DNA from 3 places in the Cupriavidus sp. 01L415 genome. Region 3 is predicted to be linked to each of the others. Evidence: predicted binding sites of a transcription regulator. Region 3 holds the regulator's gene; each other region holds the start of a gene.
The links. Region 3 encodes NrdR, which represses ribonucleotide reductase genes. Its sites were predicted from a motif close to CACNANATNTNGTG; they were not measured.
Positions count from the first base shown of each region.

Region 1: the regulator NrdR is predicted to act here: its motif matches at 4,246-4,259, upstream of AC1DOX_RS20135 (ribonucleoside triphosphate reductase).
Region 2: the regulator NrdR is predicted to act here: its motif matches at 8,065-8,078, upstream of AC1DOX_RS23845 (ribonucleoside-diphosphate reductase subunit alpha).

Region 1 is NZ_JBFTSP010000015.1:23,080-33,680, forward strand. It holds gene argH (argininosuccinate lyase) at 1-484, opposite strand, end outside; gene AC1DOX_RS20120 (LysR family transcriptional regulator) at 623-1,498, shown strand; gene AC1DOX_RS20125 (anaerobic ribonucleoside-triphosphate reductase activating protein) at 1,520-2,281, opposite strand; gene nrdD (anaerobic ribonucleoside-triphosphate reductase) at 2,244-2,399, opposite strand; gene AC1DOX_RS20135 (ribonucleoside triphosphate reductase) at 2,432-4,210, opposite strand; gene AC1DOX_RS20140 (LysR family transcriptional regulator) at 4,399-5,319, opposite strand; gene AC1DOX_RS20145 (pyridoxal phosphate-dependent aminotransferase) at 5,477-6,682, shown strand; gene AC1DOX_RS20150 (Bug family tripartite tricarboxylate transporter substrate binding protein) at 6,722-7,714, shown strand; gene AC1DOX_RS20155 (RraA family protein) at 7,726-8,424, shown strand; gene AC1DOX_RS20160 (LacI family DNA-binding transcriptional regulator) at 8,518-9,549, opposite strand; gene AC1DOX_RS20165 (tripartite tricarboxylate transporter substrate binding protein) at 9,640-10,601, opposite strand, start outside.
Region 2 is NZ_JBFTSP010000022.1:75,017-85,617, reverse strand. It holds gene AC1DOX_RS23870 (BPSL1445 family SYLF domain-containing lipoprotein) at 1-73, shown strand, start outside; gene AC1DOX_RS23865 (recombination-associated protein RdgC) at 240-1,190, shown strand; gene AC1DOX_RS23860 (hypothetical protein) at 1,313-1,957, opposite strand; gene AC1DOX_RS23855 (tripartite tricarboxylate transporter substrate binding protein) at 2,507-3,463, shown strand; gene AC1DOX_RS23850 (ribonucleotide-diphosphate reductase subunit beta) at 3,649-4,836, opposite strand; gene AC1DOX_RS23845 (ribonucleoside-diphosphate reductase subunit alpha) at 4,907-7,840, opposite strand; gene ampD (1,6-anhydro-N-acetylmuramyl-L-alanine amidase AmpD) at 8,359-8,952, opposite strand; gene AC1DOX_RS23835 (sigma-54-dependent transcriptional regulator) at 8,945-10,597, opposite strand.
Region 3 is NZ_JBFTSP010000004.1:313,958-324,558, reverse strand. It holds gene glyA (serine hydroxymethyltransferase) at 146-1,393, shown strand; gene nrdR (transcriptional regulator NrdR) at 1,559-2,026, shown strand; gene pilV (type IV pilus modification protein PilV) at 2,240-2,836, shown strand; gene AC1DOX_RS11390 (PilW family protein) at 2,836-3,774, shown strand; gene AC1DOX_RS11385 (pilus assembly PilX family protein) at 3,765-4,388, shown strand; gene AC1DOX_RS11380 (pilus assembly protein) at 4,435-8,319, shown strand; gene AC1DOX_RS11375 (type IV pilin protein) at 8,336-8,779, shown strand; gene AC1DOX_RS11370 (GspH/FimT family pseudopilin) at 8,785-9,336, shown strand; gene AC1DOX_RS11365 (hypothetical protein) at 9,840-10,259, shown strand; gene AC1DOX_RS11360 (hypothetical protein) at 10,335-10,547, shown strand; gene AC1DOX_RS11355 (type IV pilin protein) at 10,561-10,601, shown strand, end outside.

The DNA.
Region 1 (10,601 bases), on a different contig from region 3:
CCTGCAGGTGCGTGTAGCCGGGCATCACCACGTCGGCATGTTCCGACGCCCTGTGCAGCACCACCTCGCGCGTATCGGCCAGCCCTCCCAGCAGCGCCAGCACGGCGTCACGGGCGCACAAGCGGTCGTGCGTGGCCAGGATGTCGTTGCGGCTGCGCGCGATGTGCAGGCGTCCACCCGCATCGGCGCCGGCCACGTCCATCAGGCGCGCCTCGTAGTTGAAATAGGCATCCTCGCGTTCGGGGTCGAGCGGCACGGCGTCGGCGCCCGCCCGCTCGATCTGCAGCAGCGCGTGCGCCAGGGTCGATGCCACCTCGTCGGGCACCAGTCGCGCGCCGTGCAGCATCAGCAGGTGCGCCTGGTTGATGTCCGTGAGATAGCGGAACCCGCTGCCGAACTCACGCTTGAGGCGCGGCAGGTAGATGTGCTCGCAGACCTCGGGGGCGCTGGTCTGCGTCAGGCGGCGGCTGACCTTCGATTCCATACAACGTTCTCCTGTGTGTTGGAACCCAGTATGGGAATCACACCGTCATATCGTCAAATTCGTATTCCCGCAGCAGCCATGCGGATTTGATATACCATCGCCGCACACTTCCCCGACGCCATTCACCCCCGTAGACCGATGAATTTCAAGCAGATCGAAGCCTTTCGCATGGTGATGCTATCCAGCTCGATGACCGTAGCGGCCACGCAGCTGCACACATCGCAGCCGAACATCAGCCGAGTCATCGCCCAACTCGAGCGCGAAACCGGATTCAAGCTGTTCACGCGGATCGCGGGCCGCCTGACGCCGACCGTGGAGGCCGAAGCGCTGTTCCGCGACGTCGAACGTGCGTTTGTGGGGCTGGACAGCCTGCAAGCTTCGGCGCGCTCGATCCGCGCTGCGGGCGTGGGAACGTTGCGAATCGGCACCGTTCCGTCCATCGCGATGACGGTCATGCCGATGGCGATCCGACGCTTTCGCGACCGGCATCCGGATGTGCCGATTGCCGTGCACACGAGCGATTCACCGACCGTGGCGAAATGGACGGAACAACGCTTCTGCGATGTCGGGCTGGTGTCGTATGTGGTGGAGACGGCGGGCATTCGCAGCGAGTCGCTGCGTCGTGAAGCGGGCGTCTGCATTGTGCCGGCCAGCCACCGGCTCGCGCGCAAGCGGCGTGTGAATGCCGGCGACCTCGATGGCGAGCAGTTCATCTCGCTGACGCATGGCGACGGCACGCGCGCCACCGTCGACGCGGCCTTCGTACCGGATCGGCGCGTGCTGACGCTGGAAACGCCCTACGCGGCGACGATCTGCACGATGGTCGAAATGGGCCTGGGCCTCAGTGTGGTGAATCCCGTGGTGGTCCGCAGCCTGAAGCTACCGGGCGTGAAGGCCATCCCGTTCGATCCCGCGATCCACTTCGAGAGTTTCGTGCTGCACAACCAGCAGCATCCGACGCCGGCGCTGGCGGAGGTCTTCCTCGATGACGTGCGGCACGTCACGCGGGCTTGAGCTGCCGACCACGACGGCGCTTCAGGACTCCCGGAAGGAGAACGTCGTGAACCACGACGCGAGCGTGTCCCGGGCCTGCGCGCTCAGGTCGGCACCGGGCATCGCCACCGGTCCGGCACGGCAAGCCTGCACCGCATAGTGCCGCACGCCTTGCTGCGCGAGCGTGCGCGCCAGCGCCAGCAAACGCGCCTCGCTGAGCCACGCAGGATCCCAGGTTGTACGGCATTCGAAAGGCGTGGAAGCACCGAGCAGCAGCGCCAGGCTTGCCTGGACGCGCTGAAAACCACCCGGGCGGCCGACCAGCGCGTCGTGCGTGTTCGCATCGGCCTTGATATCCAGCCCGACCCAGTCGAGGAGCGGTAGTACCTCGGCGAGCCGGTCGGGGTAGATGCCGGCAGTATGCAGGGCCACCTTGAAGCCGAGCGCCCGGACGGTGCCGGCCAGCGCCGACAGTTGTGCTTCGCCGAGCGGTTCGCCGCCGGAAAAGACCACGCCGTCCAGCAGGCCGGCGCGGGACTTCAGCCAGTCCACCACCGCCGGCCACTGGTATGCCGCATGGCGCCGCTGCAGGTGGGCGTTGTGGCAATAGCCGCAACGCCACGGGCAACCGGAGAGGAACAGCACCGCCGCCAGCTTGCCAGGCCAGTCGACGCTGGAAAACGGTACCAGCCCCGCCAGCGCCGGGGCGCCCCGCGGTGCCTTGCCCGCGGCGGGCGCCGCGAAAACACAGGCGGCGGCGGTCATCTCAGCGGCAGGCGGCTTCGGTGAAGAAGCGTCGCTCATGGAATTCCCCCTGCTTGCCGGTGTTGAAGGATGAGACCGGCCGGTGGTAGCCCATCACGCGGGTCCAGACCTCGCAGCGGGTCCGCAGCGCGGCATCGAGGTTGAGCGTGGCAGGCATGGCGGATGTATCGGACGGGTGCAAGGCGGCGTTCATGTGAGCTCCTTTTCGAGGTGGGTTTGCGGCGCATCGGCCGCGGCGTGGCTGCGTGCCAGCAGTTCGGCATCGCACTTGGGACAGAATTCGTGGTGCCCGCTCAGGTAGCCGTGCTTCGGGCAGATCGAGAACGTGGGCGTGATCGTGATGTACGGCACGCGGAAGCGCGCCAGCGAGCGCCGCACCAGTTCCTTGCAAGCCTGCGCACTGGAGACGGCTTCGTTCATGTAGAGGTGCAGCACGGTGCCGCCGGTGTACTTGCCCTGCAGCGCCTCCTGCATCGCCAGCGCGGTGAACGGGTCGTCGGTGTAGCCGACCGGCAGCTGGCTGGAGTTGGTGTAGTACGGCCGCTCCGGCGTGCCGGCCTGCAGGATGCCGGGCCAGCGTTTGCGATCCTCGCGCGCGAAGCGGTAGGTGGTGCCTTCGGCCGGCGTGGCTTCCAGGTTGTAGAGATGGCCGGTGCCTTCCTGGAAATCGACGATGCGCGCGCGCACGTGATCCAGCACCCGGATCGCCATGGCGTGCCCGGGCGGCGACGTGATGTCGTCGGCATCGTCGGAGAAGTTACGGATCATCTCGTTGATGCCGTTGACGCCGAGCGTGCTGAAGTGGTTGCGCAGCGTGCCGAGGTAGCGGCGCGTATAGGGATAGAGCCCTTCGTCGATGTAGTGCTGCACCACGCGGCGCTTGTCTTCCAGCACGTCGCGGCCGAGCGCGAGCAGGCGGTCCAGCGCCGTCAGCAGGCCGGCTTCGTCGCCGCGATGCAGGTGGCCCAGCCGCGCGCAGTTGACGGTGACCACGCCCACCGAACCGGTCTGCTCGGCCGAGCCGAACAGGCCGTTGCCGCGCTTGAGCAGCTCGCGCAAATCGAGCTGCAGGCGGCAGCACATCGACCGGACCATATGCGGCTCCAGGTCCGAATTGACGAAGTTCTGGAAGTACGGCAGCCCGTAGCGCGCCGTCATCTCGAACAGCTGCGCGGCGTTCGGATGCTCCCAGTCGAAATCCCGCGTGATGTTGTAGGTGGGGATCGGAAACGTGAAAGCGCGGCCGCGCGCATCGCCCTGCATCATGACCTCGATGTAGGCGCGGTTGATCATGTCCATCTCCGGCTGCAGGTCGCCGTAGCAGAACGGCATTTCCTCGCCGGCGATGTACGGCACCTGGCCAGCCAAGTCCTGCGGGCAGGTCCAGTCGAACGTCAGGTTGGTGAAGGGTGTCTGCGTGCCCCAGCGGCTGGGCACGTTCAGGTTGAAGACCAGTTCCTGCATGGCCTGCCGCACCTCGCGGTAATCCATGCCATCGCGGCGCACGAACGGCGCCATGTAGGTATCGAAGCTGGAAAAGGCCTGCGCGCCCGCCCACTCGTTCTGCAGCGTGCCCAGGAAATTGACGATCTGCCCGATCGCCGCCGACATGTGCTTCGGCGGGTTGGCCTCCACCTTGCCGGGCACGCCGTTGAATCCCTCGGACAGCAACTGGCGCAGCGACCAGCCGGCGCAGTAGCCGGAGAGCATGTCGAGGTCGTGGATATGCAGGTCGCCCTCGCGGTGCGCGTGGGCCGCCTCCGGGCTGAAGATGTGCGACAGCCAGTAGTTGGCGGTGACCTTGCCCGCGACGTTCAGGATCAGCCCGCCCAGGCTGTAGCCCTGGTTGGCATTGGCGCGCACGCGCCAGTCGCGCTGGGCCAGGTATTCCTCCATGGCGCTGCCCACGTCCACCTGCTCGCCCGCGGCCGGCGCCGGCACCCTGCCGGCTTGCTGATGATCGCTCATGGTTACCCTTATGTAGTGTGTGCCGCGAAGATTATCACTACATATAGTGGTTGTTGGGGTGGATGAGCGGAAGTCTGCCTGCCGTTTGATGGCCGTCAAGCGGCGGTGGGAAGCGGCTTTGTGCGATGGCTGGATTTGCGTGCGGACAAATCCATGTCGGCATTCGGGGTGGCCCGTGGTTCCTGTGGCTAGACGCTGCCGGCCGCGACGTCATGCGGCCCTCGGCGAAAGTCACAGACATCCTGGCTGGCCTGCGCGATCGCTTCGAGAGCCCGACTGAATTCGTCATGACGGAACACCGCGGAGTAGACCAGTGGCGGCGGCATGGGATCGCTTTCCACCACGCGCAGGAGCCCCTTCTCGATATCGGCGGCGAAGTAGTCGAGCGCCAGCTGGCTGATGCCAAGCCCCTCGATCGTCAGCGCCCGCAACACCATCAGGCTGTTGGTCGAGAATGCCTTCTTGAAGCGGAATCCATGCTCGCGACGCCACGCGCCGTAGTAGGCGTTCTTGGCCGAGCCGGCCGATTGCTCCAGCACCGGATACTCTGCAAATTCCTCCGGCTTCAGCGGCCGGTCAGGCAGCGACAGGCGGGGGCTTGCCATCCAGAGGTCCTCCACCCGGCCCACCTCGACGGACTTGTAGGCCTCCCCCCAGAACGTTCCGGGCAGGATCGCCATATCGATCTTGTTGGCCTCCAGGTCTTCGAATAGGTTCATCCCGGCGTCGACCACGGGCTCCAGCTGTATGGCCGGATGGCGCAGTTTCAGCTCCCGTAGCAACTCGGTGAGCCAGGTCAATGCGATCAACTCGGTCACGCCGATTCGATACGTGCCCTTGATCTCGTCCGCCTGGCCGACCTCGGCCGCGATGCGCTCGCGCAGACGCATGGCTTCTTCCGCGAGGCCCAGCAAGCGGTTGCCGGCATGCGTGGGAACCAGCCCCTTGGGCATGCGATGCACTAGCTGGACACCCAGCTCCTGTTCGAGCTCGCCAATCCGTTTGGACATGGCCGATTGCGTGGCGTGGAGCTTGGTGGCTGCGGCGCTGAACGAGGCGCAAGTCACGCTGAAATAGAAAGCTTCGAGCTGCTTGAACGTCACATGCATGGGGGCGGTTGCGGGTCGGTTTCGTCTTCCATATTCTCGCACCGCCTGGCGGCTCATCAGGAAAAAATGGAATACGTCCGCAATCCGATTTCTCGTTTGGGCGCGGCAAACCGATCGCGGATACTTTCCTCACGCCTTCGCCCCTTCCGAGACACTCATGCTGCAACTCACTGATCGCCTTCATCGCATCAAGCCCTCCCCCAGCTCCATGGCGGGGCAGCGCGTGCGCGAGCTTCGCGCCGCCGGGCGCGATGTCATCGGCCTGACCGCCGGAGAACCCGACTTCGACACGCCGCTCCATATCCGCGAAGCGGCCTGGGAGGCGATGACGGCCGGCAAGACGCGCTACACCGACGTCGGTGGCACCGCCGACCTGCGCGAGGCCGTGGCCCGCAAGTTCCGCCGCGAAAACGGCCTCGACTACACCGCCAGCGAGATCATCGTCAGCACGGGCGCCAAGCAGGTCATCTTCAACGCCGTCCTCTGCACCGTGCAGCAAGGCGACGAAGTCATCATTCCCGCGCCGTACTGGGTGTCGTATCCCGATATCACCTTGCTCGCCGGTGGCGTACCCGTTTTCGCGCCTTGCAAGCCGGAGAACGGTTTCAAGCTGACGCCGGAAGATCTTGAACGCGCCATTTCGCCGCGGACGCGCTGGCTGGTCCTGAATTCCCCCAACAACCCGAGCGGTGCCGCCTACACCCGCGAGGAACTGACCGCGCTGGCGGAAGTCCTGGCGCGGCATCCGCATGTGTGGATCATGACGGATGACATCTACGAGCACCTCATGTACGGCGATGCCGGCTTTGTCACGCTGGCGCAGGCAGCGCCCTCGCTGAAGGATCGCACGCTGACCATCAACGGCGTCTCCAAGGCCTACGCCATGACGGGCTGGCGGATTGGCTATGCGGGCGGCCCCGCGGCCCTGATCAAGGCCATGGTCAAGTTGCAGTCGCAGAGCACATCGGGCGCCAATGCGATTGCGCAAGCCGCGGCGCTCGCGGCGCTGGAAGGCCCCCAGGACTTCATCGCCGCCAACCGCGCCGCCTACCAGGCGCGCCGCGATGCCGTGGTCACGGCGCTGAACGAGATTGACGGCATTTCGTGTGAAGCCCCCGACGGCGCCTTCTACGTCTTTGCCTCGTGCGAGGGCCTGTTCGGCCGGCATACGCCTGACGGCAAGGTCATCCGCAACAGCGACGACTGGGTGTCCTGGCTGCTCGAATCCCAGAACCTCGCCGTGCTGCAGGGCTCCGCCTACGGCGTCGACACGCATTTCCGGATCTCGTTCGCCACCAGCATGACGCAACTTGCCGAAGGCATTCGCCGGATCGCAGCGGCTGCCACCGCACTGATTCGCTAAGTTTCCACGTCGTATTGATCGCCCCCACCTGCTGACACCATGAAGACTTTCCTGAAACGCCTCTGTTCTCCACGCGCCATGCGTATCGTCGCGGCCGCGTTGCCGCTGCTGGCCACGGCCGCGCACGCCGAGGAGCCCTATCCCTCGAAGCCGGTGCGCATCCTCGTGGGCTTCTCCCCGGGCGGCTCGAACGATATCGTGGCGCGCCTGATCGCGCCGAAGCTGGCCGATTCATTGGGCAAGCAGGTCCTGGTCGACAACCGGCCGGGCGCGGGTGGAAACATCGCTGCCGACACCATGCTGAAGGCGCCGGCGGATGGCCATACGCTGATGATCTGTACCACGGGGATGCTGTCGATCCAGCCGTTCCTGCAGAAGATGCCCTATGACCCGCAGACGGACATCATCCCGGTGTCCCTGATCGCCAACACGCCGTACATCGCCCTGATCAATGCCGGCTTGCCGATCCACAACGTCAAGGAGCTGATCGCCTACGCCAAGGCGAACCCGGGCAAGCTCAACTTCGCCTCGTCCGGAAACGGCACGGCAGGCCACCTGGCCGGCGAAATGCTCAAGCTGCGTGCCGGCATCGACATCATGCACGTCCCCTACAAGGGCACCGGGCAAGCCATGACGGACCTCCTGGGCGGTCAGGTCTCCCTGATCTTCGACCAGCCGATCAGTTCCCTGCCCTACGCGAAGTCCGGCAAGCTGCGCGTCCTCGGGGTGGCGGCATTGCAGCGCCTGAAATCGCTGCCGGACGTGCCGACGTTCGCCGAGGCAGGCGTGCCCGGGTTCGACCCGGTGGCATGGACCGGCCTCTGCGCAGCCAAGGGAACGCCGCCCAGTGTGATCGCCCGACTGCAACGCGAAGTCCAGCAAGTCCTGCGGCAGCCCGACATCGCGCAGCGCCTGAGCCAGGACGGCATGGAAGTCGTCGCCAGCACCTCGGAGAATTTCCGGGAGTTCCTGGTTTCCGACAAGCGCAAATGGTCCGGCGTCATCAAAGAAGCCAATGTCACGCTGAACTGAGAGAAACAGACATGGACGCCAACGCCCGGCAGAACGAAATTGCCCGCGACATCGAGCGGGTCTCCCCGGACCTGGTGGCACAGGCCGCCCGGTTCGCCTCCTCCATCCTTGCCGACGTGGCCGGCCGCCGGGGCGGCATGCATGGCCGCATCACGCCACTGGACGCACGCAGCCGCTTCTGTGGCCCCGCCATCACGGTCGAGGTCCGGCCCGGTGACAACCTGATGATCCATGCGGCCATGGCGATTGCCCGTCCCGGCGACGTGATCGTCGTCGACGGCAAGGGCGACCAGTCCTGCGCGCTGATGGGCGCCATCATGGTCAACCAGTGCAAGGCTATCGGCGTGCAGGCCGTCGTACTGGACGCCGCGTCCCGTGACGCCGACGAAATCCGCGAGCTTGGCTTTCCGATGTACTCGGTGGGAACGAACCCGAACGGGCCGACCAAGCTGGTCCCCGGGCGCGTCAATCATCCGATCCAGTGCGGAGGCGTGACCGTCAACCCGGGTGACCTCGTGATCGGCGACTCGGACGGTGTGGTCGTGATCGAGCGCGACAAGGTGCCCGCGCTGCTCGCCCTGGCCGCAGAGAAAGTCGAGGCGGAGCGCGCGCGTATCGATGGCATCCGCTCCGGCAAGGCGCTGCGGCCTGCATGGCTGGATGCGTCGCTCCGGGCAGCGGGCGTGCTGGAGGTGGGCGAAACGCTCTGATACCGGCGTTCCGGCAGCCTGTGGGAAATGGAAGACTTCGGCTGCCGGATGCTGCGCGTCAGGCCGAAGCGGGGAGGCTCGATGCCAATCTGCCTATGCCCGCGAAGGCGCGGACGTCGATCCGCGAATGATCAGTTCCGGCGTCAACGCTACGGTGACCGAAGGACTCTCCGGTTTGTCGATATTCCGGAGCAGCAGCTTTGCCGCCTGCTCACCCATCTCGTGGACGGCAATGCGGATCGTCGTCAGCGGCGGCGTCAGCGCATCGACAAACGGCATATCGTTGTGGCCGATGATGGAGACATCGTCGGGGCAGCGAATGCCGTGCGCCCGCAGATGGTCATAGCAGCCCATCGCCACCAGGTCATTGCCGGCCGCAATCGCCGTGAGGCCCGGAAGCGCGTCGAACAATGCCGCGCACGCGTCGCGCCCGGCTTCGCGCGAATAGCTTCTGGCCTCCACCACCGCATACTCGTCGCGACGCAGCCGTTTGCGTTTGACCGCCTGCAGGAAGCCCTCGCGCCGCAGGTGCCCGGTGGACAAGGTCTCCGGGCCCGCGATATGGCCAATGCGGCGATGTCCCAGCGAGACGAGATGGTCCACGGTCAGGTTCATGGCCAGCAAACTGTCACTGACCACGCATGAGGCACGGCCGGTGTGTTCGCCCCGGTTGACCATGACCACGGGGATATTCAGCTTGAGGCAATAGTCGAGGATCGGGTCGTCACGCTCCGCCGTGGCCAGCACGAGCCCTTCCACTTGCCGGCCAACCATCTGGTCGATCACGAAACGCTGGCGCGTCTTGTCCGAGCCCGCGTTGACGACGATCGGCACATAGCCGTGGCTGGCCAGCACCGACTCGATACCGGCAAGAATCGGTGGGAATACCGGGTTGGCGATGTCCGGGAGCACCACGCCGACCAGCCCCGAACGCTGCGTGCGCAACCCGGCGGCGATCCGGTTGGGCCGGAATCCACGCGCCTCCGCCACTTCCAGGATACGGGCGGCCACTTCGTCGGCCACCAGGTGCCGCGTCGCGGGATTCATCACCCGCGACACGGTCGAGTAATGCACATCGATCTCTGCGGCCAGATCTTTGAGGGTGAGGCGTTTGCGCTCGGGCATGGCGGCGGCCGGGATGGGGGGGCGGGTTGGCGATGCGCCATTCTAGCTTCCCCCCGGCCCCGCCACACCGCTATTGCCTCTATTGCCGCGCTATTGCCCGCCCTGCACCCCGGACTGCCGCACCACCGGCGCCAGCTTGCCGATTTCCGCTTGGATGTAGGCGGCAAACTCCTGCGGCGTCATGCCGTGTGCCTCCGCCCCCTGCGCGGCCAGGCGCTCGCGCACGTCCGGCGCCGCCAGCGCCTTGCCGATCTCGGCGTTCAGCGCATTGACGATTTCCTTCGGCGTGCCTGCCGGCGCGAGCACGCCAAACCAGGAGTCGAAGGCATAGCCAGGCAGGCCGGATTCCGCCACCGTCGGGATATCGGGCAGCGCGCCGGCCCGTTTGGCCGTGGTCACGGCCAACGCACGCAACTTGCCCTGCCGGACAAACGGCATGGCCGATACGGTCGGCGCAAACATCATGTCGCCGCGCCCCGCCATCACGTCGGTCAGCGCCTCGCCCGTCCCTTTGTAGGGGATATGGACGATATCGATGCCAGCCTGCATCTTGAACATCTCGCCGCTCAGGTGGGTGGAACTGCCGGAGCCGGCCGAATCGAAATTCATGCTGCCCGGCTTCGCCTTCGCCGCGGCCACGATGTCGCGCACGGACTTGTACTGGCTGCCGGCATTGACCACGAGCACATTGGGAACCGTGGCCACCATCGACACCGGGGTGAAGTCCTTGAGCGTGTCATAGCCGAGCTTCGGATACAGGGTGGCGTTGATGGCATGGCCGACAGAGACCAGGATCAGCGTGTAGCCGTCCGGGGCGGACTTGGCCACGCCGGTGGCGCCCAGCGTGCCGCCCGCGCCGGGCCGGTTGTCCACGATCACCTGATAGGTACCGCCCTCGCCCATCTTGCTGCCGATGATGCGCGCCAGGATATCGGTGGCACTCCCTGCGGAGAATGGCACGACCAGCCGAATCGGCTTGGTCGGGTACTGGGGCTGCGCCGCCGCGACGCCCCCGGCGGCAAGCGCGCCGGACGCCGACAGGGTCAGCGCGG
Region 2 (10,601 bases), on a different contig from region 3:
CGCGCTGACCAATGCGGGCCTGATGGCGGGCCTGAGCCTGGAAGGCACGAAGATCTCGAAGCTCGATATCTGACGCGGTCACTGACCCCGCAAGCCCCGCTCTCGCCACCAAGGCAGGCGCGCATCGCCGGGACATCTGGTCTCGTGCGATGCGCGCTTTTTTCTGTCTCCCTTTCCGGATCGCCTGCCGCTCAACCGGGATAGAATTCGTCCCTTTCCATTCTCCTGGCCGAATTCTCATGTGGTTTAAGAATCTCCAGATTCACCGTTTTTCCGCCCCGTGGACGCTCAGCGCCGAAGACGTGGAAGCTTCCCTGGCCAAGCATGCCTTCTTCCCCGGCACCAGCCTCGAGATGCAGACCCAGGGCTGGGCGTCGCCGCGCGACAATGGCCAGTTGGTGCACTGCGTCAACCGCCAGATGCTGCTGGTTCTCCGCACAGAAAAGAAGCTGCTGCCCGCCACCGTGGTCAATCAGGTCACCAAGGCGCGGGCCGTGGAACTGGAAGAACAGCAGGGTTTCAAGCCCGGACGCAAGCAGTTGAAGGAGTTGAAGGAGCAGATCACTGAAGAACTGCTGCCGCGCGCCTTCAGCATCCGCCGCGACACCCGCGTGTGGATCGACCCCGTCAATGGCTGGCTGGCCATCGACGCAGCCGCCACGGCCAAGGCCGACGAAGTACGAGGCATGCTGTTCAAGGCCATCGACCCGCTGCCCGTGGTCGGCCTGCACGTCAACCAGTCGCCCGTCGCGGCGATGACGGAATGGCTCGCCACCGATACCGCCCCGGCCGGCTTCACAGTCGACCAGGAGATCGAGCTGCAATCGAGCGCCGAGACCAAGGCCACCGTCCGCTATGTGCGCCATCCGCTGGACCCGGAAGACCTGCGCCGGCACATCGCCGCCGGCAAGCGCTGCACGCGCCTGGCCATGACCTGGAACGACCGCGTGTCGTTCGTGCTGACCGACACATTGGCCGTCAAGCGCGTCGCCCCGCTGGACGTCATCAAGGAACAGGCTGATGGCACGCTGCATGATGAAGACGAGCGCTTCGATGCCGACTTTGCCCTGATGGCCGGCGAACTCGCCGCCATGCTGGGCGACCTGACGGACGCGCTCGGCGGCGAACGCAAGGCCGAGGGCGCGGCGGAAGCCCCCGCCCTTGCCACCGACGTGCGCAAGGCCGCCTGAGGCCTGCACACCCTGGACCCGCGCGCGCCAGCGTGCGGGTTCTCTCCATGGCTTCCCGGGCTCTCCGCCCGCTCTCCGCCCCCTCACTGGCCACTGACTGGCCCCCCCGCTCCGTCAGCCGCTCACGCCACCATCAGCACCACAGGCCGTTCCTGCAGCGTGGCACGCCCCCAGGCCTCCGTCACATCGGCCATGCGCATCGATTCCACCTCGACGGACAGATCGCCCTCCAGCGCGTGCAGCAGGATATCTCCGACGAACGTCTCCAGATGCGCGAAGGACGGATAGTTGGCCGGACCGCTGCCCATCAGCCTGAGCCGCGAGTCTCGCAGCGCCGCCGACGGCAGCGTCAGGCTGCCCGACACCTGTTCCGCCACCGATACCAGCCGGATACCCCGATCGTCCTCGATGGGCGGCCCCAGGTCTGACCGTACGAGAGCGGCCATCAGCAGCTCGACCGGATCGCCCCACAGGAAGTCGACGATCACGTCGATCCCCTCCGCTGCATAGGCCGAGAACGCCTGATGCAAGGCGGCGGGCGGCATGCGCAGGTCGATCGTCGCATCGGCGCCCAGCGTGGCCAGCGCGTCCTGCCCGCGCCCCGCGGCGATGATGCGGCCCGCGCCGAGCAACCGTGCGGCCTGGACTGCCATCCGTCCCGCCGCGCCGGTGGCACCCAGGATCAGCACGGTTTCGCCAGGCTCCGGATTCGCCTGCACGGCCAGGGGCATCCAGGCAGCCAGGGCGGGCCGCCGCGGCTGCGTCATCGAGTCCGTCCGGCACTGGCACCACCCATTCCGCCGGCGCGTATTCCGCCATGGCGCCGAACGGCTGGCGCGCGACCGTAAAGTAGACGCGCACGCCCTCCACGGTCTCGCCCACACCATCCGTGCCGCAGATCGCCGGCAAATCGAGCGGCATGCTGTGATGGCGGCTGGCGGCCGCCGCGAGGTCCACCGGGCTGATGGCCGCGGCGCGCAAGCGGACCAGCGTCTCGAGGTCGAACGGGTCGGGGTCGTCGAAGGTATCGAATCTCGGCGCGTCGCCCAGGCGGTGCAGGACTGCGGCTTGCATCGGTGAATCTCCTTGGTGGGCCTCCACCGCGCAGGTGATCGGCCGTTGAAACGTCCCCGGGACAGATGACGGTTGCCGACCATGTTAGGAAGCCGCGGCCTGACGGTCTGTGAGACCGTTCTGAAAACGCATGTTGTCGCTGCTGCAGCACTGCAGGGCACCGCGTGGGCAGCAACGACGCACGACAACCCCGTAGAATCTCCCTGGGCCACCCGAGCCCGAACAAGACAGAGGAGATTCCCGTGAAGACGTTGCGCCTGTTCGCCGCCGCCCTGCTGCTGGCGGCCACTTCCGCCCATGCCGCCTATCCGGATCGGCCCATCAAGCTGATCGTGCCATTCCCGCCGGGTCAGGCGACGGACATCTTTGCCCGTGCGCTGGCGGAGCGGCTCGGCAAGCAGCTTGGCCAGTCGGTGGTGGTGGACAATCGCGCCGGCGCGGGCGGCAACATCGGCATGGAAGTCGTCGCCAGGTCCCCGGCGGATGGCTACACGCTGGTCATGGCCGGCAGTGCGATGGCGATCAACCAGACGCTGTACAAGAAGCTCAACTACGATCCGCGCCAGGACTTTGCACCGATCTCGGGCGTGTTCTCCGTGCCGCTGGTATTCCTGGCGACGCCGGCGTCGGGCTTCACGTCATTGCACGACCTGATCGCCAAGGCGAAGACCGCGCCGGGCAAGTACAGCTACGCCAGTGCCGGCATCGGCGGCACGCAGCATCTCTCCGCGGAGATGCTCAAGGCGCAGACCGGCATCTTCCTGGTCCACATTCCGTACAAGGGCAGCGGCCCCGCCCAGGCGGATTTCCTCGGCAATCAGATTCCGCTGATGGTGGATTCCGTCACCGCCGCCATGCCATTGATCCAGTCGAAGAAAGCCGTGCCGCTGGCGGTGACAGTCGCGCAACGCGTGCCGCAGTTGCCGTCGGTGCCCACCGTGCGCGAGGAAGGCGTGCCGGGCTTCGAGGCGCTGGGCTGGGCCATCCTGATGGCCCCCGCCGGCACCCCGCCGGCCATCGTCAGCCAGCTCAACGCGGAGACGGTGAAGGCGCTGCAATCGCCAGAGCTGCAGAAGTTCATCACGGATCGCGGCTCCGAGCCGATGCCGATGACGCCCGCCGAGACCGGCAAGTTCGTCGACAGCGAGATCCGGAAGTGGTCGACGGTGGTGAAGCGGTCCGGCGCGTCGGCGGATTGAGCCGAAACGCAGCAGGGCAAGCCGGCTGGCCTGCCCTGTGCGATACAACACCGGTCGCCCGCGTACCCGGTCCCGGCGGTTATCGGGCGGGTCGGGATGCGGACCATGCTCCGGAATGAAAAACGGACTGCCAAGGCAGTCCGTTTCCAAAGGTGGCAGCGGCACGCGATGCCGTGCCAGCCTCATCAATCCCAGCTCAGCGCCCCGCCCGTCTGATACTCGATGACGCGCGTCTCGAAGAAGTTGCGTTCCTTCTTCAGGTCGATCATCTCGCTCATCCACGGGAACGGGTTTTCCTCGTTCGGGAACAGCTGGTCCAGGCCGATCTGCTGGCAACGGCGGTTGCAGATGAAGCGGAGGTAGCCCTTGAACATCGGCGCGTTCAGGCCCAGCACGCCGCGCGGCATGGTGTCCTCCGCGTAGCGGTATTCCAGGTCCACGGCCTTCTGGAACAGCTCCGTGATCTCGGCCTTGAATTCGGCCGTCCACAGATGCGGATTCTCCAGCTTGATCTGGTTGATCAGGTCGATGCCGAAATTGCAGTGCAGCGACTCGTCGCGCAGGATGTACTGGTACTGCTCGGCAGCGCCCGTCATCTTGTTCTGGCGGCCCATCGCCAGGATCTGCGTAAAGCCCACGTAGAAGAACAGCCCTTCCATGATGCAGGCGAACACGATCAGGCTCTTCAGCAGCTTCTGGTCGTTTTCCGGCGTGCCGGTCTTGAACGACGGATCGGTCAGCGTGTCGATGAACGGGATCAGGAACTCGTCCTTGTCACGGATCGACTGCACTTCGTGATACGCGTTGAAGATCTCGGCTTCGTTCAGGCCGAGCGACTCCACGATGTACTGGTACGCGTGCGTGTGGATGGCCTCCTCGAAGGCCTGGCGCAGCAGGTACTGACGGCATTCCGGCGCCGTGATCTGGCGGTAGGTGCCCAGCACGATGTTGTTGGCGGCCAGCGAATCGGCCGTCACGAAGAAGCCCAGGTTGCGCTTGATGATGCGGCGCTCGTCCTCGGTCAGGCCGTTCGGGTCCTTCCACAGGGCGATGTCGCGGGACATGTTGATTTCCTGCGGCATCCAGTGGTTGGCGCAGCCAGCCAGGTACTTTTCCCACGCCCACTTGTACTTGAACGGCACCAGTTGGTTGACGTCGGTGGAGCCGTTGATCACGCGCTTGTCGGCGGCGTTCACGCGGCGGGTGTCCTGCGCGGCGGCGGCGTTCGGATTGTTGCCGAGGATGCCGGACGGCTGCGTCGCCGACGGGGGCAGCGCACCCTGCTGGTCAGCGGTGACAGGGGTGGCAGGTTGCAGCGCGGGCTGCGGGGCAGCCTGCGGCGTGGCTTGAACGTCGTCGTCCCAGCTCAGCATGTTGGTGTTCTCCGTGAATTCTTTCAGCAGCCGTTCCCGCGCTGGCGGGAACGGCACATCGACTATTGGCTTACTGGCAGGCTTCGCACTCGTCGAAGCCGGCGTCGCCCGGGCGCATCGTGCAGACCGGACCATCGGCTTCCGGCATTGCCGGGGCCGCTGCCGGGGCGGTGGACATGCCACCTTCGCTGCCCGACGACACCGCGTTCAGCGAACCGCGCGACACGGTGGACTTCTCCACGTGCGTGGCGGCCATCGTGCGCAGGTAGTACGTGGTCTTCAGGCCGCGCAGCCAGGCTTGCTTGTACGTGTCGTCCAGCTTCTTGCCCGAGGCGCCCGCCATGTAGATGTTCAGCGACTGGGCCTGGTCGATCCACTTCTGGCGGCGGCTGGCGGCTTCCACCAGCCAGCTCGGCTCCACTTCGAAGGCCGTGGCGTAGATGTCGCGCAGGTCTTGCGGAATGCGGTCGATACGGGCCAGCGAACCGTCGAAGTACTTCAGGTCGGCAACCATCACCTCGTCCCACAGGCCGCGCTCCTTCAGGTCGCGCACCAGGTAGTCATTGACCACCGTGAACTCGCCCGACAGGTTCGACTTCACGTACAGGTTCTGGAACGTGGGCTCGATGCAGGCCGACACGCCGATGATGTTCGAAATGGTCGCGGTCGGGGCGATCGCGATGCAGTTCGAGTTGCGCATGCCGTGCTGCTTGATGCGGGCACGCAGGCTGCTCCAGTCCATCGACGACGACATGTCGACTTCCAGGTAGCCGCCGCGCTCTTCGGCCAGCAACTTCAGCGAGTCTTGCGGCAAGATGCCGCGATCCCACAGCGAACCCTCGTAGGTGCTGTAGCGGCCGCGCTCTTCGGCCAGTTCCGTGGAAGCTTGGTAGGCGTAGTAGCACACCGCTTCCATCGAGGTGTCGGCGAACTTCACCGCGGCGTCGCTGGCGTACGGCGTGCGCAGCACGTGCAGGCAGTCCTGGAAGCCCATGATGCCCATGCCGACCGGACGGTGGCGCAGGTTGGAGTTGCGCGCCTTGTCCACCGCGTAGTAGTTGATGTCGATCACGTTGTCGAGCATGCGCATCGCGGTGCGGATGGTCTTCTGCAGCTTGGCGTGGTCGAGCACTTGCGTACCGTCGGCCTGCTTCTTCAGGTGCGCCACCAGGTTCACGGAGCCCAGGTTGCAGACGGCGATCTCGCTCTCATTGGTGTTGAGCGTGATTTCCGTGCACAGGTTGGAGCTGTGCACCACGCCCACGTGCTGCTGCGGGCTGCGGATGTTGCACGGATCCTTGAAGGTGATCCACGGGTGGCCGGTTTCGAACAGCATGCCCAGCATCTTGCGCCACAGCTGCATGGCCGGGACCTTCTTGAACAGCTTCAGTTCGCCATTGGCGGCCTTGGCTTCGTAGCCCAGGTAGGCTTGTTCGAATGCACGGCCCACCTTGTCGTGCAGGTCCGGGCAGGTAGCCGGGGAGAACAGCGTCCATTCGCCGTTTTCCATCACGCGCTTCATGAACAGGTCCGGAATCCAGTTCGCGGTGTTCATGTCGTGCGTGCGGCGGCGGTCGTCACCGGTGTTCTTGCGCAGCTCCAGGAATTCCTCGATGTCCAGGTGCCACGTCTCCAGGTAGGCGCAGACCGCGCCCTTACGCTTGCCGCCCTGGTTCACGGCCACGGCCGTGTCGTTGACCACCTTCAGGAACGGCACCACGCCTTGCGACTTGCCGTTGGTGCCCTTGATGTGCGAGCCCAGCGCGCGCACGTTGGTCCAGTCGTTGCCCAGGCCGCCAGCAAACTTCGACAGCAGCGCGTTTTCCTTCAACGCTTCGTAGATGCCTTCCAGGTCGTCCGACACAGTGGTCAGGTAGCACGACGACAGCTGCGAGCGGCGGGTACCCGAGTTGAACAGCGTCGGCGTGGACGACATGAAGTCGAACGACGACAGCAGCTGATAGAACTCGATCGCACGGGCTTCGCGATCCTTTTCCTCGAGCGCCAGGCCCATGGCCACGCGCATGAAGAAGGCCTGCGGCATTTCAATGCGGACTTCGTCCACGTGCAGGAAGTAGCGGTCGTACAGCGTCTGCAGGCCGAGGTAGTTGAACTGGAAGTCGCGCGAGGCATCCAGCGCGGCGCCCAGGCGGGCCAGGTCGTACGTGGCCAGCTTTTCGTCGAGCAGTTCGGCCTGGATACCGCGGGCGATGAACTTCGGGAAGTACTCGGCGTACTTCGTGGACATCTCGGCCTGCGTCACCTCGGCGCCCAGGATTTCCTTGCGGATCGTGTGCAGCAGGATACGAGCGGTGACCTGGCTGTAGGCCGGATCCTTTTCGATCAGCGTACGCGCGGCCAGGATGGCCGAGTCGTAGACCTGCGTCATCGGCACGCCGTCGTACAGGTTCTTCAGCGTTTCCTTCAGGATCGGCTCGGCGCTCACGGCGTTGCCCAGTCCGCTGCAGGCGGTGTCGATCAGGTCATGCAGGGCCGCCAGGTCGAGCACACGGGTCGCGCCGTTGTCGGTCACGTTGAACGACACGCCGCCTTCCTGCACGCGGGCCACGGCCTGCGCGTTGGCCTGGGCGCGTTCCTGCGTGCGCTTTTCGCGGTACAGCACGTAGGCACGGGCCACCTCGTGTTCGCCCGAACGCATCAGCGCCAGTTCCACGTGGTCCTGCACGTCCTCGATGTGGAACGTGCCGCCGTTCGGACGGCTGCGCAGCAGCGCGCGCACGACGTTCCCGGTCAGTTGCTCCACCAGCTCGCGCACGCGCGCGGAGCCGGCGCCCTGGCCGCCGTTCACGGCCAGGAAGGCCTTGGTCACGGCCACGGCAATCTTGTTCGGCTCGAACGCCACCACGGCCCCATTGCGGCGAATGAGCTTGTAGTCCTGATAGTTGGCGCCCGCAGCGGCGGGGGTCTGCTGCGACGTACCGGCTGCTGCGCCGACAACGCCAGTCACGCCAGTGTTTTGTTGTTCGTTTTGGGCCGTTTGCATGAGGTAACTCCTGTTTTAACCCTTGTATTGAAGTGACAAAGTCCCTAGCAAAATGCGCTTCAGAAGACACTCGACTCGGCTGGGGCCGGGCGAGAACCAAACTGCACAGGCGTTCATTCTGCTAGGGACTCTTGCGATACCGCCGGCCATGTCGCTGCTGTGGCGTCAACGTCGCAAACTGCTGCGGCGCTGGCTTCACACCTAGGCCGGTTCCCCGGAAGTACTACTAGATATAGTGGTCACCGCGAAAAACTGGGCTAAGTATAGTGAAACGAAGATGAAAGACCAGTCTTGACAATCGCATCCGCGAGACAGTTCGCGACTGTGCGGCGGCGCCACATTCCCGCCAACCGCGCTACGGCAAGGGATCCCGGTTTCCTGTGCGCCACCGCACAAATTTTTTTAAATTTTTTTATCCAAAGTGGCCACTCGATAGGTGGCCCTGGCATGGGGTTTTCACAGGGCTGTCACGGTGTGCCCTGCCCCCATATGAGGCGTGCTGCACAAAGAGGGGACGCTCAGGGGCGAGGCTGGTACGGGAGTAGCGCCGGCGGCACTTGGGCGAGGCGCGCGAAGCGATTCCAGTCGAAATGCGGGCCGGGATCGGTCTTGCGGCCGGGCGCGATATCGCTGTGTCCGGCGATGGCCTGGACGGGATATGCCGTGCGGAGGGCGGCGACCAGTGCGGCAACAGTGTCGTATTGTGCCAACGTGAAAGGCTGATCGTCGGCGCCCTCGATCTCGATGCCCACCGAAAAATCATTGCAGCGCTGGCGACCGCAGAAATCCGATTGGCCCGCATGCCATGCACGTTGCGTGCACGCCACAAACTGGACGAGTTCGCCGGTGCGCGCGATCAGGAAATGCGCGGACACACGCACGTCGCGGATGGTCTCGAAGAACGGATCGCGCGTGATGTCGAGCCGGTTCTGGAAGAACGCCTCGATGTCACCGGTGCCGAACCGTCCCGGCGGAAGGCTGATGTTGTGCAGCACCACCAGGTCCACGGGCACGCCTTCGGGCCGGGCGTCGAAGTTGGGGGATGGCACGCGGCGCGCGGCCGGCACCCAGCCATCGGCGTCGGGCAGGTAGTCGCGCGGCGCATCAGCCATCGCGACCCTCCCCTTCGGCCAGCGATTCGCTATCGTCGCTGCCATCGCGCCCCTCGCGTCCTTCGCGCTCGTCGCGGATCCCGAGTTGCTGGATCCGGTAGCGCAGCTGGCGGAAGTTCAACCCCAGCAACGGCGCCGCGGCCGTCCGGTTGAAACCGGTCTGGCGGAGCGCGCGCTGGATCAGCTCGCGCTCCAGCGCCTCCAGCCGGGCCGGCAGATCGATCGGGAAAGTCACGTCGCGCAGCGCGTCGGCCATCGGGTCCGGCTCGGGAGCCGGCGCGCGGGCCGCTTCGGCCGGCGGCATCCCTGGCGCCGCTGGTGGCTGGGCGGCGCTGGCGACCGCGGACCAGGCCACGGCGCTGCCCCACGGATGGTAGGCGGCGGGTGCCGGCGCACTGGCTGGCGTGCCCGGCGGCAACAGGCTGGCGCGGTCCATGCCGGCGTCCAGCGGCCCGAGATCGGCCACCGCGATTTCCTCGGCTTCCGCGAAGGCGTAGGCGCGTTCGAGCAGGTTCTCCAGCTCGCGCACGTTGCCCGGGAACGGATAGGTCGACAACCGTGCCAGCGCGGCGCCCGACAGGCGCCGGGGGTGGGCGTCGCCATAGCGCACGGCCAGGTGCTCCAGGATCGCGTGCGCCAGCACCGGAATATCTTCGGCCCGTTCGCGCAGCGTGGGCATGCGCAGCTCCAGCACGTTGAGCCGGTAATACAAGTCCTGCCGGAACGCCCCGGCCGCCACCATCGCGGCCAGGTCCTTGTGGCTGGCGCACATCACGCGCACATCCACTGTGTCTTCCTTGCTCGCGCCGATCTTGCGCACGCGCCGCTCCTGCAGCGCGCGCAGCAGCTTGACCTGCATGGCCAGCGGCAGGTCCGCCACCTCGTCCAGCAGCAGCGTGCCGCCGTGGGCCGCCTGGAAGAAGCCGCCACGCTCGGCGTCCGCGCCCGTGAACGCGCCTTTGACGTAGCCGAAGAACTCGGACTCCATCAGCGTCTCGGGAATCGCGCCACAGTTTACGGCCACGAACGGATGGGCGGATCGCGCGCTGACTGCGTGGATGGCGCGCGCGGCGCGTTCCTTCCCGCTGCCGGACTCGCCGCTGATCACCACGGGCGCCATGCTGCGCGCCAGCCGCGATAGCGACCGGCGCACCTCCTGCATGGGTGCCGACAAGCCCGGCAGCAGCCCGGCGGCGCGATCCGCGGCCTCGGCCGCTTCCGCCGCCTCGGCGTTGACCACGGCGCCATCGGTTGGCGCGCGCTGCTGGCGGCCCAGCGCATTCAGGATCAGGGTGCGTAGCTGGTCCAGCGATACCGGCTTGGCGATGTAGTCGAACGCCCCGGCCTTGAGCGCATCCACGGCGTTGTCGGCGCTGCCGTAGGCGGTGATCACGGCCACCGGCGTGCGTTCCGGTGACGTGGACAACTGCCGCACGATCTCGATGCCGAGCCCGTCGCCCAGCCGCATGTCGGTCAGCACAAGGCAGTAGCGGCGTTCGGCCAGCCGCAGCCGCGCCTCGGCCAGCGATCCGGCCATCACCACGTCATGGCCCATCCGCCGAAGCGAGATATCGAGCAGCTCGCGCAGGTCGGCCTCGTCGTCGATGACAAGGATCGGGTCGAGGGCGGGCGGTCTGGCGGGCATAGAG
Region 3 (10,601 bases):
GGATGGACGCTAACCACGTCCCCGGTGCTGGACGCCGATGCCTTCCCCGCGCGCCCTACCCGCGAAGTATCCCAAAAGTACCGATAGCGCCTGATCCGACACCCGGTCTTTCCATCGGTATCTCTTTTTACAGACGAGTCACGCCATGTTTGAACGCAGCCGTTTCACGATCGACCAGATCGATCCCGAAGTCTTTGCCGCGATCCAGAAGGAAAACCAGCGCCAGGAAGACCACATCGAGCTGATTGCTTCCGAGAACTACACCTCGCCGGCCGTGATGGCCGCCCAGGGTTCCCAACTGACCAACAAGTACGCCGAGGGCTATCCCGGCAAGCGCTACTACGGTGGCTGCGAGTACGTGGACGTGGTGGAACAGCTGGCCATCGACCGCGTGAAGCAACTGTTCGGCGCCGAAGCCGCGAACGTGCAGCCCAACTCGGGTTCGCAGGCCAACCAGGGCGTGTTCTTCGCCATGCTCAAGCCGGGCGACACCATCATGGGCATGAGCCTGGCCGAAGGCGGTCACCTGACCCATGGCATGGCGCTGAACATGAGCGGCAAGTGGTTCAACGTGGTGAGCTACGGCCTGAACGCCCAGGAAGACATCGATTACGACGCCCTGGAAAAGCTCGCCCAGGAAAAGAAGCCGAAGCTGATCATCGCCGGCGCCTCGGCCTTCTCCCTACGCATCGACTTTGAGCGCATCGCCAAGGTGGCCAAGGCCATCGGCGCCTACTTCATGGTGGACATGGCCCACTACGCGGGCCTGATCGCCGCCGGCGTCTACCCGAACCCGGTGCCGCACGCCGACTTCGTGACCACCACCACCCACAAGAGCCTGCGCGGCCCGCGTGGTGGCGTGATCCTGATGAAGGCCGAGCACGAGAAGGCCATCAACTCGGCCATCTTCCCGGGCATCCAGGGCGGTCCGCTGATGCACGTCATCGCCGGCAAGGCCGTGGCCTTCAAGGAAGCGCTCACGCCCGAGTTCAAGGCTTACCAGCAGCAAGTGGTGAAGAACGCCGCCGTGCTGGCGGAAACCCTGATCGCCCGCGGCCTGCGCATCGTGTCCGGCAAGACGGAAAGCCACGTGATGCTGGTGGACCTGCGCGCTAAGAAGATCACCGGCAAGGAAGCCGAGAAGATCCTGGGCGATGCGCATATCACCGTCAACAAGAACGCCATCCCGAACGATCCGGAAAAGCCGTTCGTGACCTCGGGCATCCGCCTGGGCTCGCCGGCCATGACCACGCGCGGCTTCAAGGAAGAAGAAGCCCGCCAGGTGGCCAACCTGATCGCCGACGTGCTGGACAACCCGCACGACGAAGCCAACATCGCCGCGGTGCGCGAGCAGGTCTCCGCCCTGACCCGCCGCTTCCCGGTCTACGGCTGAGCGGCACGACGGGCAGTCGACATCGGCGGCTGCCTGTATATATAGTGCGTGCAGTGCGCGCCAAAAACGGCGCCGCTCCGGCGGCGCCGTTTAACCTGCCGCAAGGTCGCAACAGAAGTAAAAGATGGACAATGCGGCCCGGCTCAATTCATCAGGTGGTCCGGCATGAAATGCCCCTTCTGCGGTCATTCCAATACCCAGGTCCTTGACAGTCGCGTCTCGGAAGACGGCGACACCGTGCGCCGCCGCCGGCGTTGCGAGGCCTGTGACCGCCGCTTCACCACCTACGAGCGCATCGAGCTCTTCTTTCCCGCCATCGTCAAGAAAAACGGCTCGCGCGTGGACTACACCCGCGCCAAGCTGAAGGACTCCATGCGACTGGCCCTGCGCAAGCGGCCGGTGTCGGCCGAGGCCATCGACCAATCCATTACCCGCATCGAAGAAAAACTGCTGGCGCTGGGCGAGAAGGAAATCCCCAGCAGCCAGGTGGGCGAGCTGGTCATGCGCGAACTGCGCAAACTCGACAAAATTGCCTATATTCGCTTTGCTTCCGTTTATCGCAGTTTTGAAGATGTGTCTGAATTTCGCGACGTGCTCGACGAGTTTTCGCCCCCTACCCCACGAAAGGGGTAGCTACCTCACAAAAAAAGCTGTCTAATCTGCACTGACCTCCTTCGGGTATGGAGGCCAGTTGGCGAGCGCGCGAACCGCGGAACCGACCCCGACAGAGGGCCGGGACGCATAAATCTCCGGCGCGCCGTCCGTAAAAAGCAAAAAATCAGTTCGATTTTTGGACGGGAGTCACAAATGGGTCAGTCACGCTGCCGGAGGGCGGCCGGCTTTACCATGCTCGAAGCATTGGTAGCAATCGTCGTGCTCGCCTTCGGCGTGCTCGGCGTGGCCAACCTCCTGATCAAGTCTTTCCGCTTCGCCCAACAATCCTCGTACGACATCGTTGCAATGCAACTCGCCAATGACATGGCGGATCGCATGCGGTCGAACGGCAATCTGGCGGATTCGGGCACATTCAATGCATTCGATACCCAGAACGGCGCACCGGTAGTCACGGGCCCCGGCAATCTCTACAACGGCGCCTGTACGGGCGGGGCCGCAGCCTGTGCGCCTCTTGCCGCAAACTTCGAACTCGCGGAATGGACGCAGCGCGTCCAGAACAACCTGCCGGGCGGGCGCGCCATCATTTGCCGCGACGCCACCACTTACGGCCTGACGACTGGCTACCAATGGGCATGTAACGCGGCAACCGGTGGAACGAATTCCACCACCGACACGCCGCTCGTCATCAAGATCGGTTGGGTCTCGCGTTTCACGGACCGCCAGGGAACGGACATCGCGACCGGCACCACCATGACCGACTCGGTGGGCGCCAATGGTGCAGCGACGCCGCAAATGGTTGTTGTCGTTCTGCCGGGGATTAAAAGCTGATGCCGCGCACATATAACCCCCGTCCCAAGCGCCGCAGCGGCGGCTATACGCTCGTCGAACTGATGGTGACGCTCGTTATCACGATGCTGATCCTGATCGCCGGCTTGTCCTTCTATCTGATGAGTCGCAACAGCTACGCGACGATCGACGACAACGCCAACCTCGAAGAGCGAGGCAACTTCGCGCTGTCCGTCCTCACCCGTCTGGCTCGCCAGACGGCGTATGTGCCGCAAGGTCCAGATGGTAGTGGCGCTCCGATGTCGGTCAGCGCACAGATGATCAATGGCCTGGATAGCTGCTCCACACCCAACGACAGCGAAACGCTGGCTTGCGGCCCGGGCGCTGCCATCAACAGCAGCGACACGCTGATGATCCGCTACTACGGCGTCAGCTCGGCAGCCGATCCAAGTCTTCCGGACGGCTCGGTCGTGGATTGCTCTGGCCTGGGCGTGGCAGGCACTAACGACCCCGACCAGGCCGACACCAAGCGTGGGTTGTCAATACTCTTTGTCGCCAATGGCGCGAACGGCAAGCCATCGCTGATGTGCAAGTACCGCGTGCGTGTCGCTGGCAAGGAAACCGACAGCACGTTCGTGACCCAGGAACTCGTTCCCGGCGTGGAGACGATGCAGGTGCTCTACGGCGTAACCACTGCTGGCGATGAGGTGCCATACAAATACGTGCCCGCGACAAGCGTGGCCGCCACCGACTGGCGCAACGTGGTGACCGCGAAGATCGCGCTGGTCATCCGCGCGGATAACGCCAGCGCGGATGCCGGTGGCCCGGCAACGTTCCAGCTCTTCGGCCCGCTATACACCGGCGCGAATGCCACGTACACGCCAGCAACCGATACACGAGCCGCCCGCAAGCTGTATTTCGCGACCGTCCAGATTCGCAACTATCAGTCGTGCCTTGCCGAGGATCCGTCATGCATTTGACCATCCGCCATGCCAAGTTTGTCCGTCGCGCCAACGCACAAGGCGTGGCGCTCATCACCGCCGTGATCATGCTGCTGGTCATCACGTTGCTGGCGTTGGGCGGCGCGCGCATCGCGCTGGACACTAAGCGATCCACCCGCAACCAGCGCGACTTTGAAATCGCCTATCAGGCAGCGGAAGCCGCGTTGCGTGATGCCGAGATGGACATCCAGAATGCTGTTGGGCCGAACAGCCGCTCCACCAAATTCTCGCCGTTCTCGCCGGAGGGGTTCCTCCCCGGTGGCTGCAATACCGGCACCAACCTTGGCCTGTGCGACACCTTCGCCGCAACGGGCGAACCTATCTGGAACACGATCGACTGGACCGCGACAGTGGGCAACACCACGGTCGAGTACGGCACCTTCACGGGGCGCAGCTTTCCCACCGGTTCCGGTCTGACGCCGGGCCGCAAGCCGCGCTATCTGATTGAGCTACTGCGGGAAACTTCGTCCGGCGGACTGGCCAGCGACCCGACTGCCACGAGATACATGTACCGGATTACTGCAGTGGGGTTCGGCCCGAACGACACCACGCGCGCGATGGTGCAGTCGTCCTACCGCAAGTCCGACTCCTAATTCCATTCCCACGACGGGTCACCCCAAACGCAACGGGACAGAATTCATGAAGATCATTCAACGTCTGGCGCCAGTGTGCGCCATGCTGTGGAGCGTGATGCTGGCCGCCGCGCCGGCCAGCGTGCCGACCGTATCCATCTCGTCGACGCCGCTTTACGGCCAGTCTCAGAACATCCACCCGAACCTGATGCTGACCCTGTCCGTGGAATTCCCCACGACCGGTGCGGCCTATCGCGGGGCCTACGACAAGAGCGCCGCGTACCTGGGTTACTTCAACAACACGAAGTGCTACACGTACGACGCGACGAACGGTTATTTCAAGATCTCTGGCAACGCCACCAGCGATACGCACGAATGCTCGGGAGACTTCAGCGGCAACTTCATGAACTGGGCGGCCTCGTCGGCAATTGACGAACTTCGCCTGGCCATGACGGGCGGTGACCGCGTGATCGACAGCCGCACGCAGACCGTGCTCCAGCGCGCGTTGTTGCAAGGGGACTTCTTCAAGAGCGGTAGCTATTTCCCGCTCAAGAGCATCAACGGGGGCGGTACGAACAGCGCGCCCAGCAAGGTGACGCCATTCAAGTACTCCACCCTGTACATGGCATCTTGCGGCAATCACATCTTCTTCTCGGATGCCGACGGCACGGCGACATGCGCCAGCCTGGGCAAGTATGCGGATGTCACCAAGAACGGCGCCGTCACCGAGCGCCGCGGCTTCCGTGTCCAGGTCCAGGTCTGCGACAGCAGCGAAGCCACCACGCGCACCGACCTCTGCTACAGCTATGACGGCACCAACTACAAGCCCGTCGGCGAAATGCAGCGCAATGCGGACCGCGTGCGCTTTGCTGCCTTCGGCTACCTGAACGACGGCACCAAAGACACCTCCAAGCCGCAGAACGAACGCTACGGTGGCGTGCTGCGCGCGCCGATGAAGTATGTGGGCGACAACGCAGTCAACACGTCGCTGAACACGATCACGAACCCCGCGAAGGAATGGGATACGTATGGCGTGCTGCTGCAAAATCCGCTGAACATCACGACAAACAGCAACAGTGGCGTCATCAATTACCTGAACAAGTTCGGCCGCACGATGGTCACGAACCTGGGTCAGCCGACGGACAATCCGCTGGGCGCCTACAAGACCTTCGACCCCTTGGGCGAGCTGTATTACGAAAGCATCCGCTACCTGCAGTTCCACCCGAACGGCCCGACGCCGGAGGCGGTCGGCAACCTGACCACCGCATACGCTGACAATTTCCCCGTGTACACCACGTGGGATACCGATCCGATGCTCAATAGCTGCCAGCGCAACTATGTCCTGACGATCGGCGACATCAACACCCACCAGGACCACTACATCCCCGGCAATTCGATCGCCAATCAGGGCGATCCGGCGCGCCCCAAGGACACGTGGAGCAACTTCGACGTGGTGGACTGGACCAACAGGGTTGGCGCGTTGGAAACGAATACGCCCGCGGCCGGCAACTCGAATCCGCTCGGCTCGGCATTTACCAGCCTGGGCACGAAAAACCACCCGACCTCCTCGAACTCGACGTACTACATGGCTGGCGTGGCCTACTGGGCCCATACCTCGGCGTTCCGCCCGACAATGCCTGAAGCGCGTGTCACGACGTTCGGCATCGACGTGAACGAAAACGGCAATGGCACGGTGGGCGATACGCAGAAGCAGAGCCAGATCTTCCTGGCCGCCAAGTACGGCGGCTTCAAGGAGGAAACCACCGACGGCGGCAACAAGGATGGCAACCCCTTCAAGACGCTGGGGACCGGCGGTACGGTGGTCACGAACAATACGGAGTGGGAAGCAGCACCGACAGGCTCGGGCATCCCCTCCAATTGGTTCCTGGCCAGCCAGCCAGCAAAGATGATCAGTGCGATCAAGCAGATCTTCACGCAGATCACCAGCTCGGCCGGCACGCTTTCCGGTGTGGCGCTGAGCAGCAGCCGGATCATCCAGAACGAGTATGTCTACACGCCCGGCTTTGACCAGCAATGGAACGGCAAGCTGACCGCATATCCGCTGATCAAGGCATCCGACGGCACCGTGTCAATCTCTTCCACGCAAGTATGGGAAGCGAGTTCTCGCCTGGCCACCAAGACCTTCTCCACGCGCTCAATCTTCACCACCAGCAGTACGACCAACACGGGGGCGGCTTTCGCCTGGTCTAACCTCGGCAAGGCTCAGCAGGACGCCCTGAACCTCAACCCGGGTACCGGCACCAGCGACGGCCGTGGCCAGCAGCGCGTGGACTACCTGCGCGGCGACCGCAGCCAGGAAGGAGACGCCCTGGGCAATGGCGGCATCTTCCGTGCCCGCAAGACGGTATTCGGCGACATCATCAATTCCGGCCCCGCGTACGTGGGCGCTCCGTCCACCTCGCGCTACGGCACCGGCTACTCGAATTTCCTGTCGACCTACGTCACCCGGACGCCGATGGTCTACGTCGGCGCCAACGATGGCATGCTGCACGGATTCAACGCCACCACGGGCGATGAAGTGTTCGCCTATGTGCCGAATGCCGTGATGGGGAACCTGAACCAGCTGACCTCGCCCACGTATGTACACCGCGCTTACGTAGACGCCACGCCGGTCATTTCCGAAGCGCAGATCGGCGGCACCTGGAAGTCGGTGTTGACTGGGGGTTTCGGCGGTGGCGCCCAGGGCGTCTACGCGCTGGATGTCACCGACCCGACCGGCAGCCGCAGCGGATCCGCTTTTGGCGCATCCAACGTGATCTGGGAATTCACCGACAAGGACGACGCCGACATGGGCAACGTCATGGGCACGCCGGTGATCGCCAAGCTGCAGACCGGGACCGACAGCAGCAACCTGCCCGTCTACAAGTGGTTTGTGATTGTCGGCAATGGCCTGAACTCCAACCAGGCAGACGGCGCCGCCAACGATCGCGCGCCGGGTGTGCTGTTCATCCTGTCGCTGGACAAGGCACCGGGCACGGGCTGGTCGCTGAACGGCAACTACTGGAAGATCGTCACGCCCTCCCCTTCCGCCACGCCGCCGTACACATCGGCCAACGGCCTGAGCACGCCGGCGATGATTACCGCGACGAACGGCAGTGCCACCGCCCTATACGCGGGGGATCTTCAGGGCAACCTCTGGAAGTTCGTGGTGTCTGGCCTGCCCTCCACCTGGAACGGCAATACCAACGGCGCCCTGCCCGTCTACGGCGGCACGCCGGGCCGACCGCTGTTCGTGGCGACCTCGACCAGTGGCGTGCGCCAGCCGATCACCATGCAGCCGCAGGTGGTCTACGCACCGGGCGGATACATGGTGCTCTTCGGGACCGGCAAGTACTACGAACTGGCGGATACCAACACCAACGCGACGCAATCCAACTCGTTCTATGGCATCTACGATAGCAACGGCACCAATTTCGTCAGCAACCGCAGCCAGTTGAATCAGTTGACGCTGACCTCCACCGACAACGGCAAGTCGATCGCGTTCAGCGGCAGCACGGCGGCACCTGGTTATGTCGCCCCGCGCAAGCCGGGCTGGGTCATTGACTTCCTCGACCCGACCGAGCGCCAGATCACGGCGGCCGTGGTATCGGGCGGCCTGGTGTATTTCAACTCGATCTACACCGCGACCGGCACCTGCGGTACGGCGGGCGGCAGCCGCAGCTACGCGCTGAACACGCTGACCGGCATGCCCACCACTGGCGTTTCCGGCTACCTCTCGTCGATCGGTCTGCTGGGAGCACCGTCGATCATCATCACCAACGTTGTGGTGGGAGATCGGGGCTCCATTGGTGGCTTGCCACAGACGACGACGACCCAGGTGATCGGCTTCGGCACGTCGGGCGCAGCCACGACGTCGCCCTCGACAATGTCGAAGTCGCGCCCGGGCCGGCTGACCTGGCGCGAAGTCCGCAACTTCAAGATACCCAACTGATCCGCAGAGGACTGCCATGACACCACGCTTATCCAATCGTCATCGCGGCTTCACACTTGCCGAGATGATGGTCACGGTTGCCATCATCGGCATCCTGAGCGCCTTCGCGTACCCGTCCTATCAGGAGTTCATCCTGAAAGGACGGCGCACCGAGGCCAAGGCATCGCTGATGGAGAACATGCAACTGTTCGAGCGCCATTACTCGCAGGTCAACACGTATTTTTCCGCTGGCACGACCACGGTCTGGAACGGCTACAAGCCATACTCCGGCGACAACGCCACCAGCGGCAAGTACACGATCCGGGCGGTCGATTGCGGCAATACGGGTCAATGTATCGAACTGCAGGCGGCGCCAAGGAGCGCGGACGCCACCTGCGGCACGCTGGTCTATCGCAGCACGGGTGAGAAGCTCGCGATCATCAGCGGCACCACGCCGACAACCGTCCCTAACTGCTGGTGATCATCATGCGTGCAAATCGACCCACGACCCTGCGTCCGCGCGGCTTCACGCTGCTGGAGCTGATCACCACGATGGCAGTCGGCGTCGTGCTGGTAGGTTTTGCCGTTCCCAGCATGGCAAATTTCATGCGTAATCATCGCGCGCTGACCGTCGCGGACAGCTTCAGCACGGCCGTCACCAAGGCCCGGTCGATTGCTGCCGCCACCAACAGCTATGTCACCGTGGCGCCGATGGATGGCAGCAATTGGAGCAGCGGCTGGAGAGTCTTCTCCGAGGGCGCAACGCCCAATGGCACTTATGAGAACACCGAGAAGCTCATCGGCGTGTACGAAAAGTTGCCGACAGACGTCATCATCACAGATGTCAGCACTCCCGCGGGCCTGAACTACATTACCTTCTCGCCGGTCGGCTATTCCCAGAACGCAGACAAGGCACAGATGTCCATGACAGCGGGCTTCCAGATCGGCACCTCCAGACGCGTCGTGGAAGTCAGCCTGTTGGGCCGCTCGCGCGTGTGCAATCCCGACGTGGACACAACTACCTGCGCCATGCCTTGATGCTCGCATGCCGGCTGAGGGCGCGGCTGAGCCGTCGTGCCATCTACCGCTAGCGCGACAGCACGCGGCCCGCTCCCCTTGCTGTGCGTGGCCCTTGTCGGGCTTGGCGCGTTGCCACTCGCGATACGAGTGGCGGCGGAGCGGGCTGAGACAGCGTCCGAATCATCGCCGATGGTAAACGGCGATGGGCGGCATGCCCGCCTTTGCGATGTGGTGGATGCCGCATCCGGCGAACATCCGCCACACTGCGCGCCGGGCACGCGCATCGCACTCGCCGGGCCGATCCGCAGTACGACAAAGAGGGCCCCCGGGTATGTCCCTCGCCACGGCATACATCGCGCTGTGGGTGAAGCCATGAGGGCCAGGACCCGCGCCTGCGGCTTTACGCTGACCGGCATGATGGTCGGCATGGCGCTCGCCATCGTGGCATCGCTGGCCCGCTTGTTTTCTCGTCGTCCGGAATGCCTACGCAGCTGTCGCGGACAGCATCCTGATGGAAGAGCGTGGACATCGCGCGCTGGCTGTCATTGCGCAATTGGTGCGTCAGGCTGGCAGGATCTCCACACAGGTTTCACTGGCATCCGGGCATCCTCTATCGGCAACGTTCGGCGACGGGCGCGGGCGACGAACCTCCGATCGTTGTCGTCACGGCCTCAGGGCCATTGGTGGTGTATGGCACCGGCGGCGAGTTGTCCGCGATTCCGGATCAGCAGTCGGCCTCCGGCGCGCCGCGCCAGATTGACGCGCCACCAGCTGGAGAAGGGGTTGTTCTGCGCGGGCCCGCGCGTCGTGCTTCCGCCGATGACACCGGATGGACGCTGGACTTGCCTCACCCCGGTGAGCAAGTCGCCGAATTGCAGATGGCCAATCCAGTCCACCTCGCGTTCACCACGCGCACGCCGGACGGCCGCGCCCGAAGCTAGCTGATCGATGCCGCCACTGGGGAATCCGTCATCGTCGCCGCGCAGGACGGCTCACCCTCGCACGCGATCACCGGCTTGCCGTTCGACCACAGCCAGGGAACGCCTGTCGTCACGCTGTCGCGTGTCTCGCAAGGACCGGACACATCACCCGGCGTCGGGCGACTCGATGTCTACGAGGTCTCTGTCTGGCGACTCGATGGCGACAGCTCGCATCTCCTTCAGCAGGCACGCATGACCCGCCGACGCGGACGTCTTGGCTGGCGCGAACTGATCCGGACACCGCTGTGATGCATCGCGCTCATTGTTCGACCCGTCGTCCGCCTCGTTGCCCGAATTGCTGCC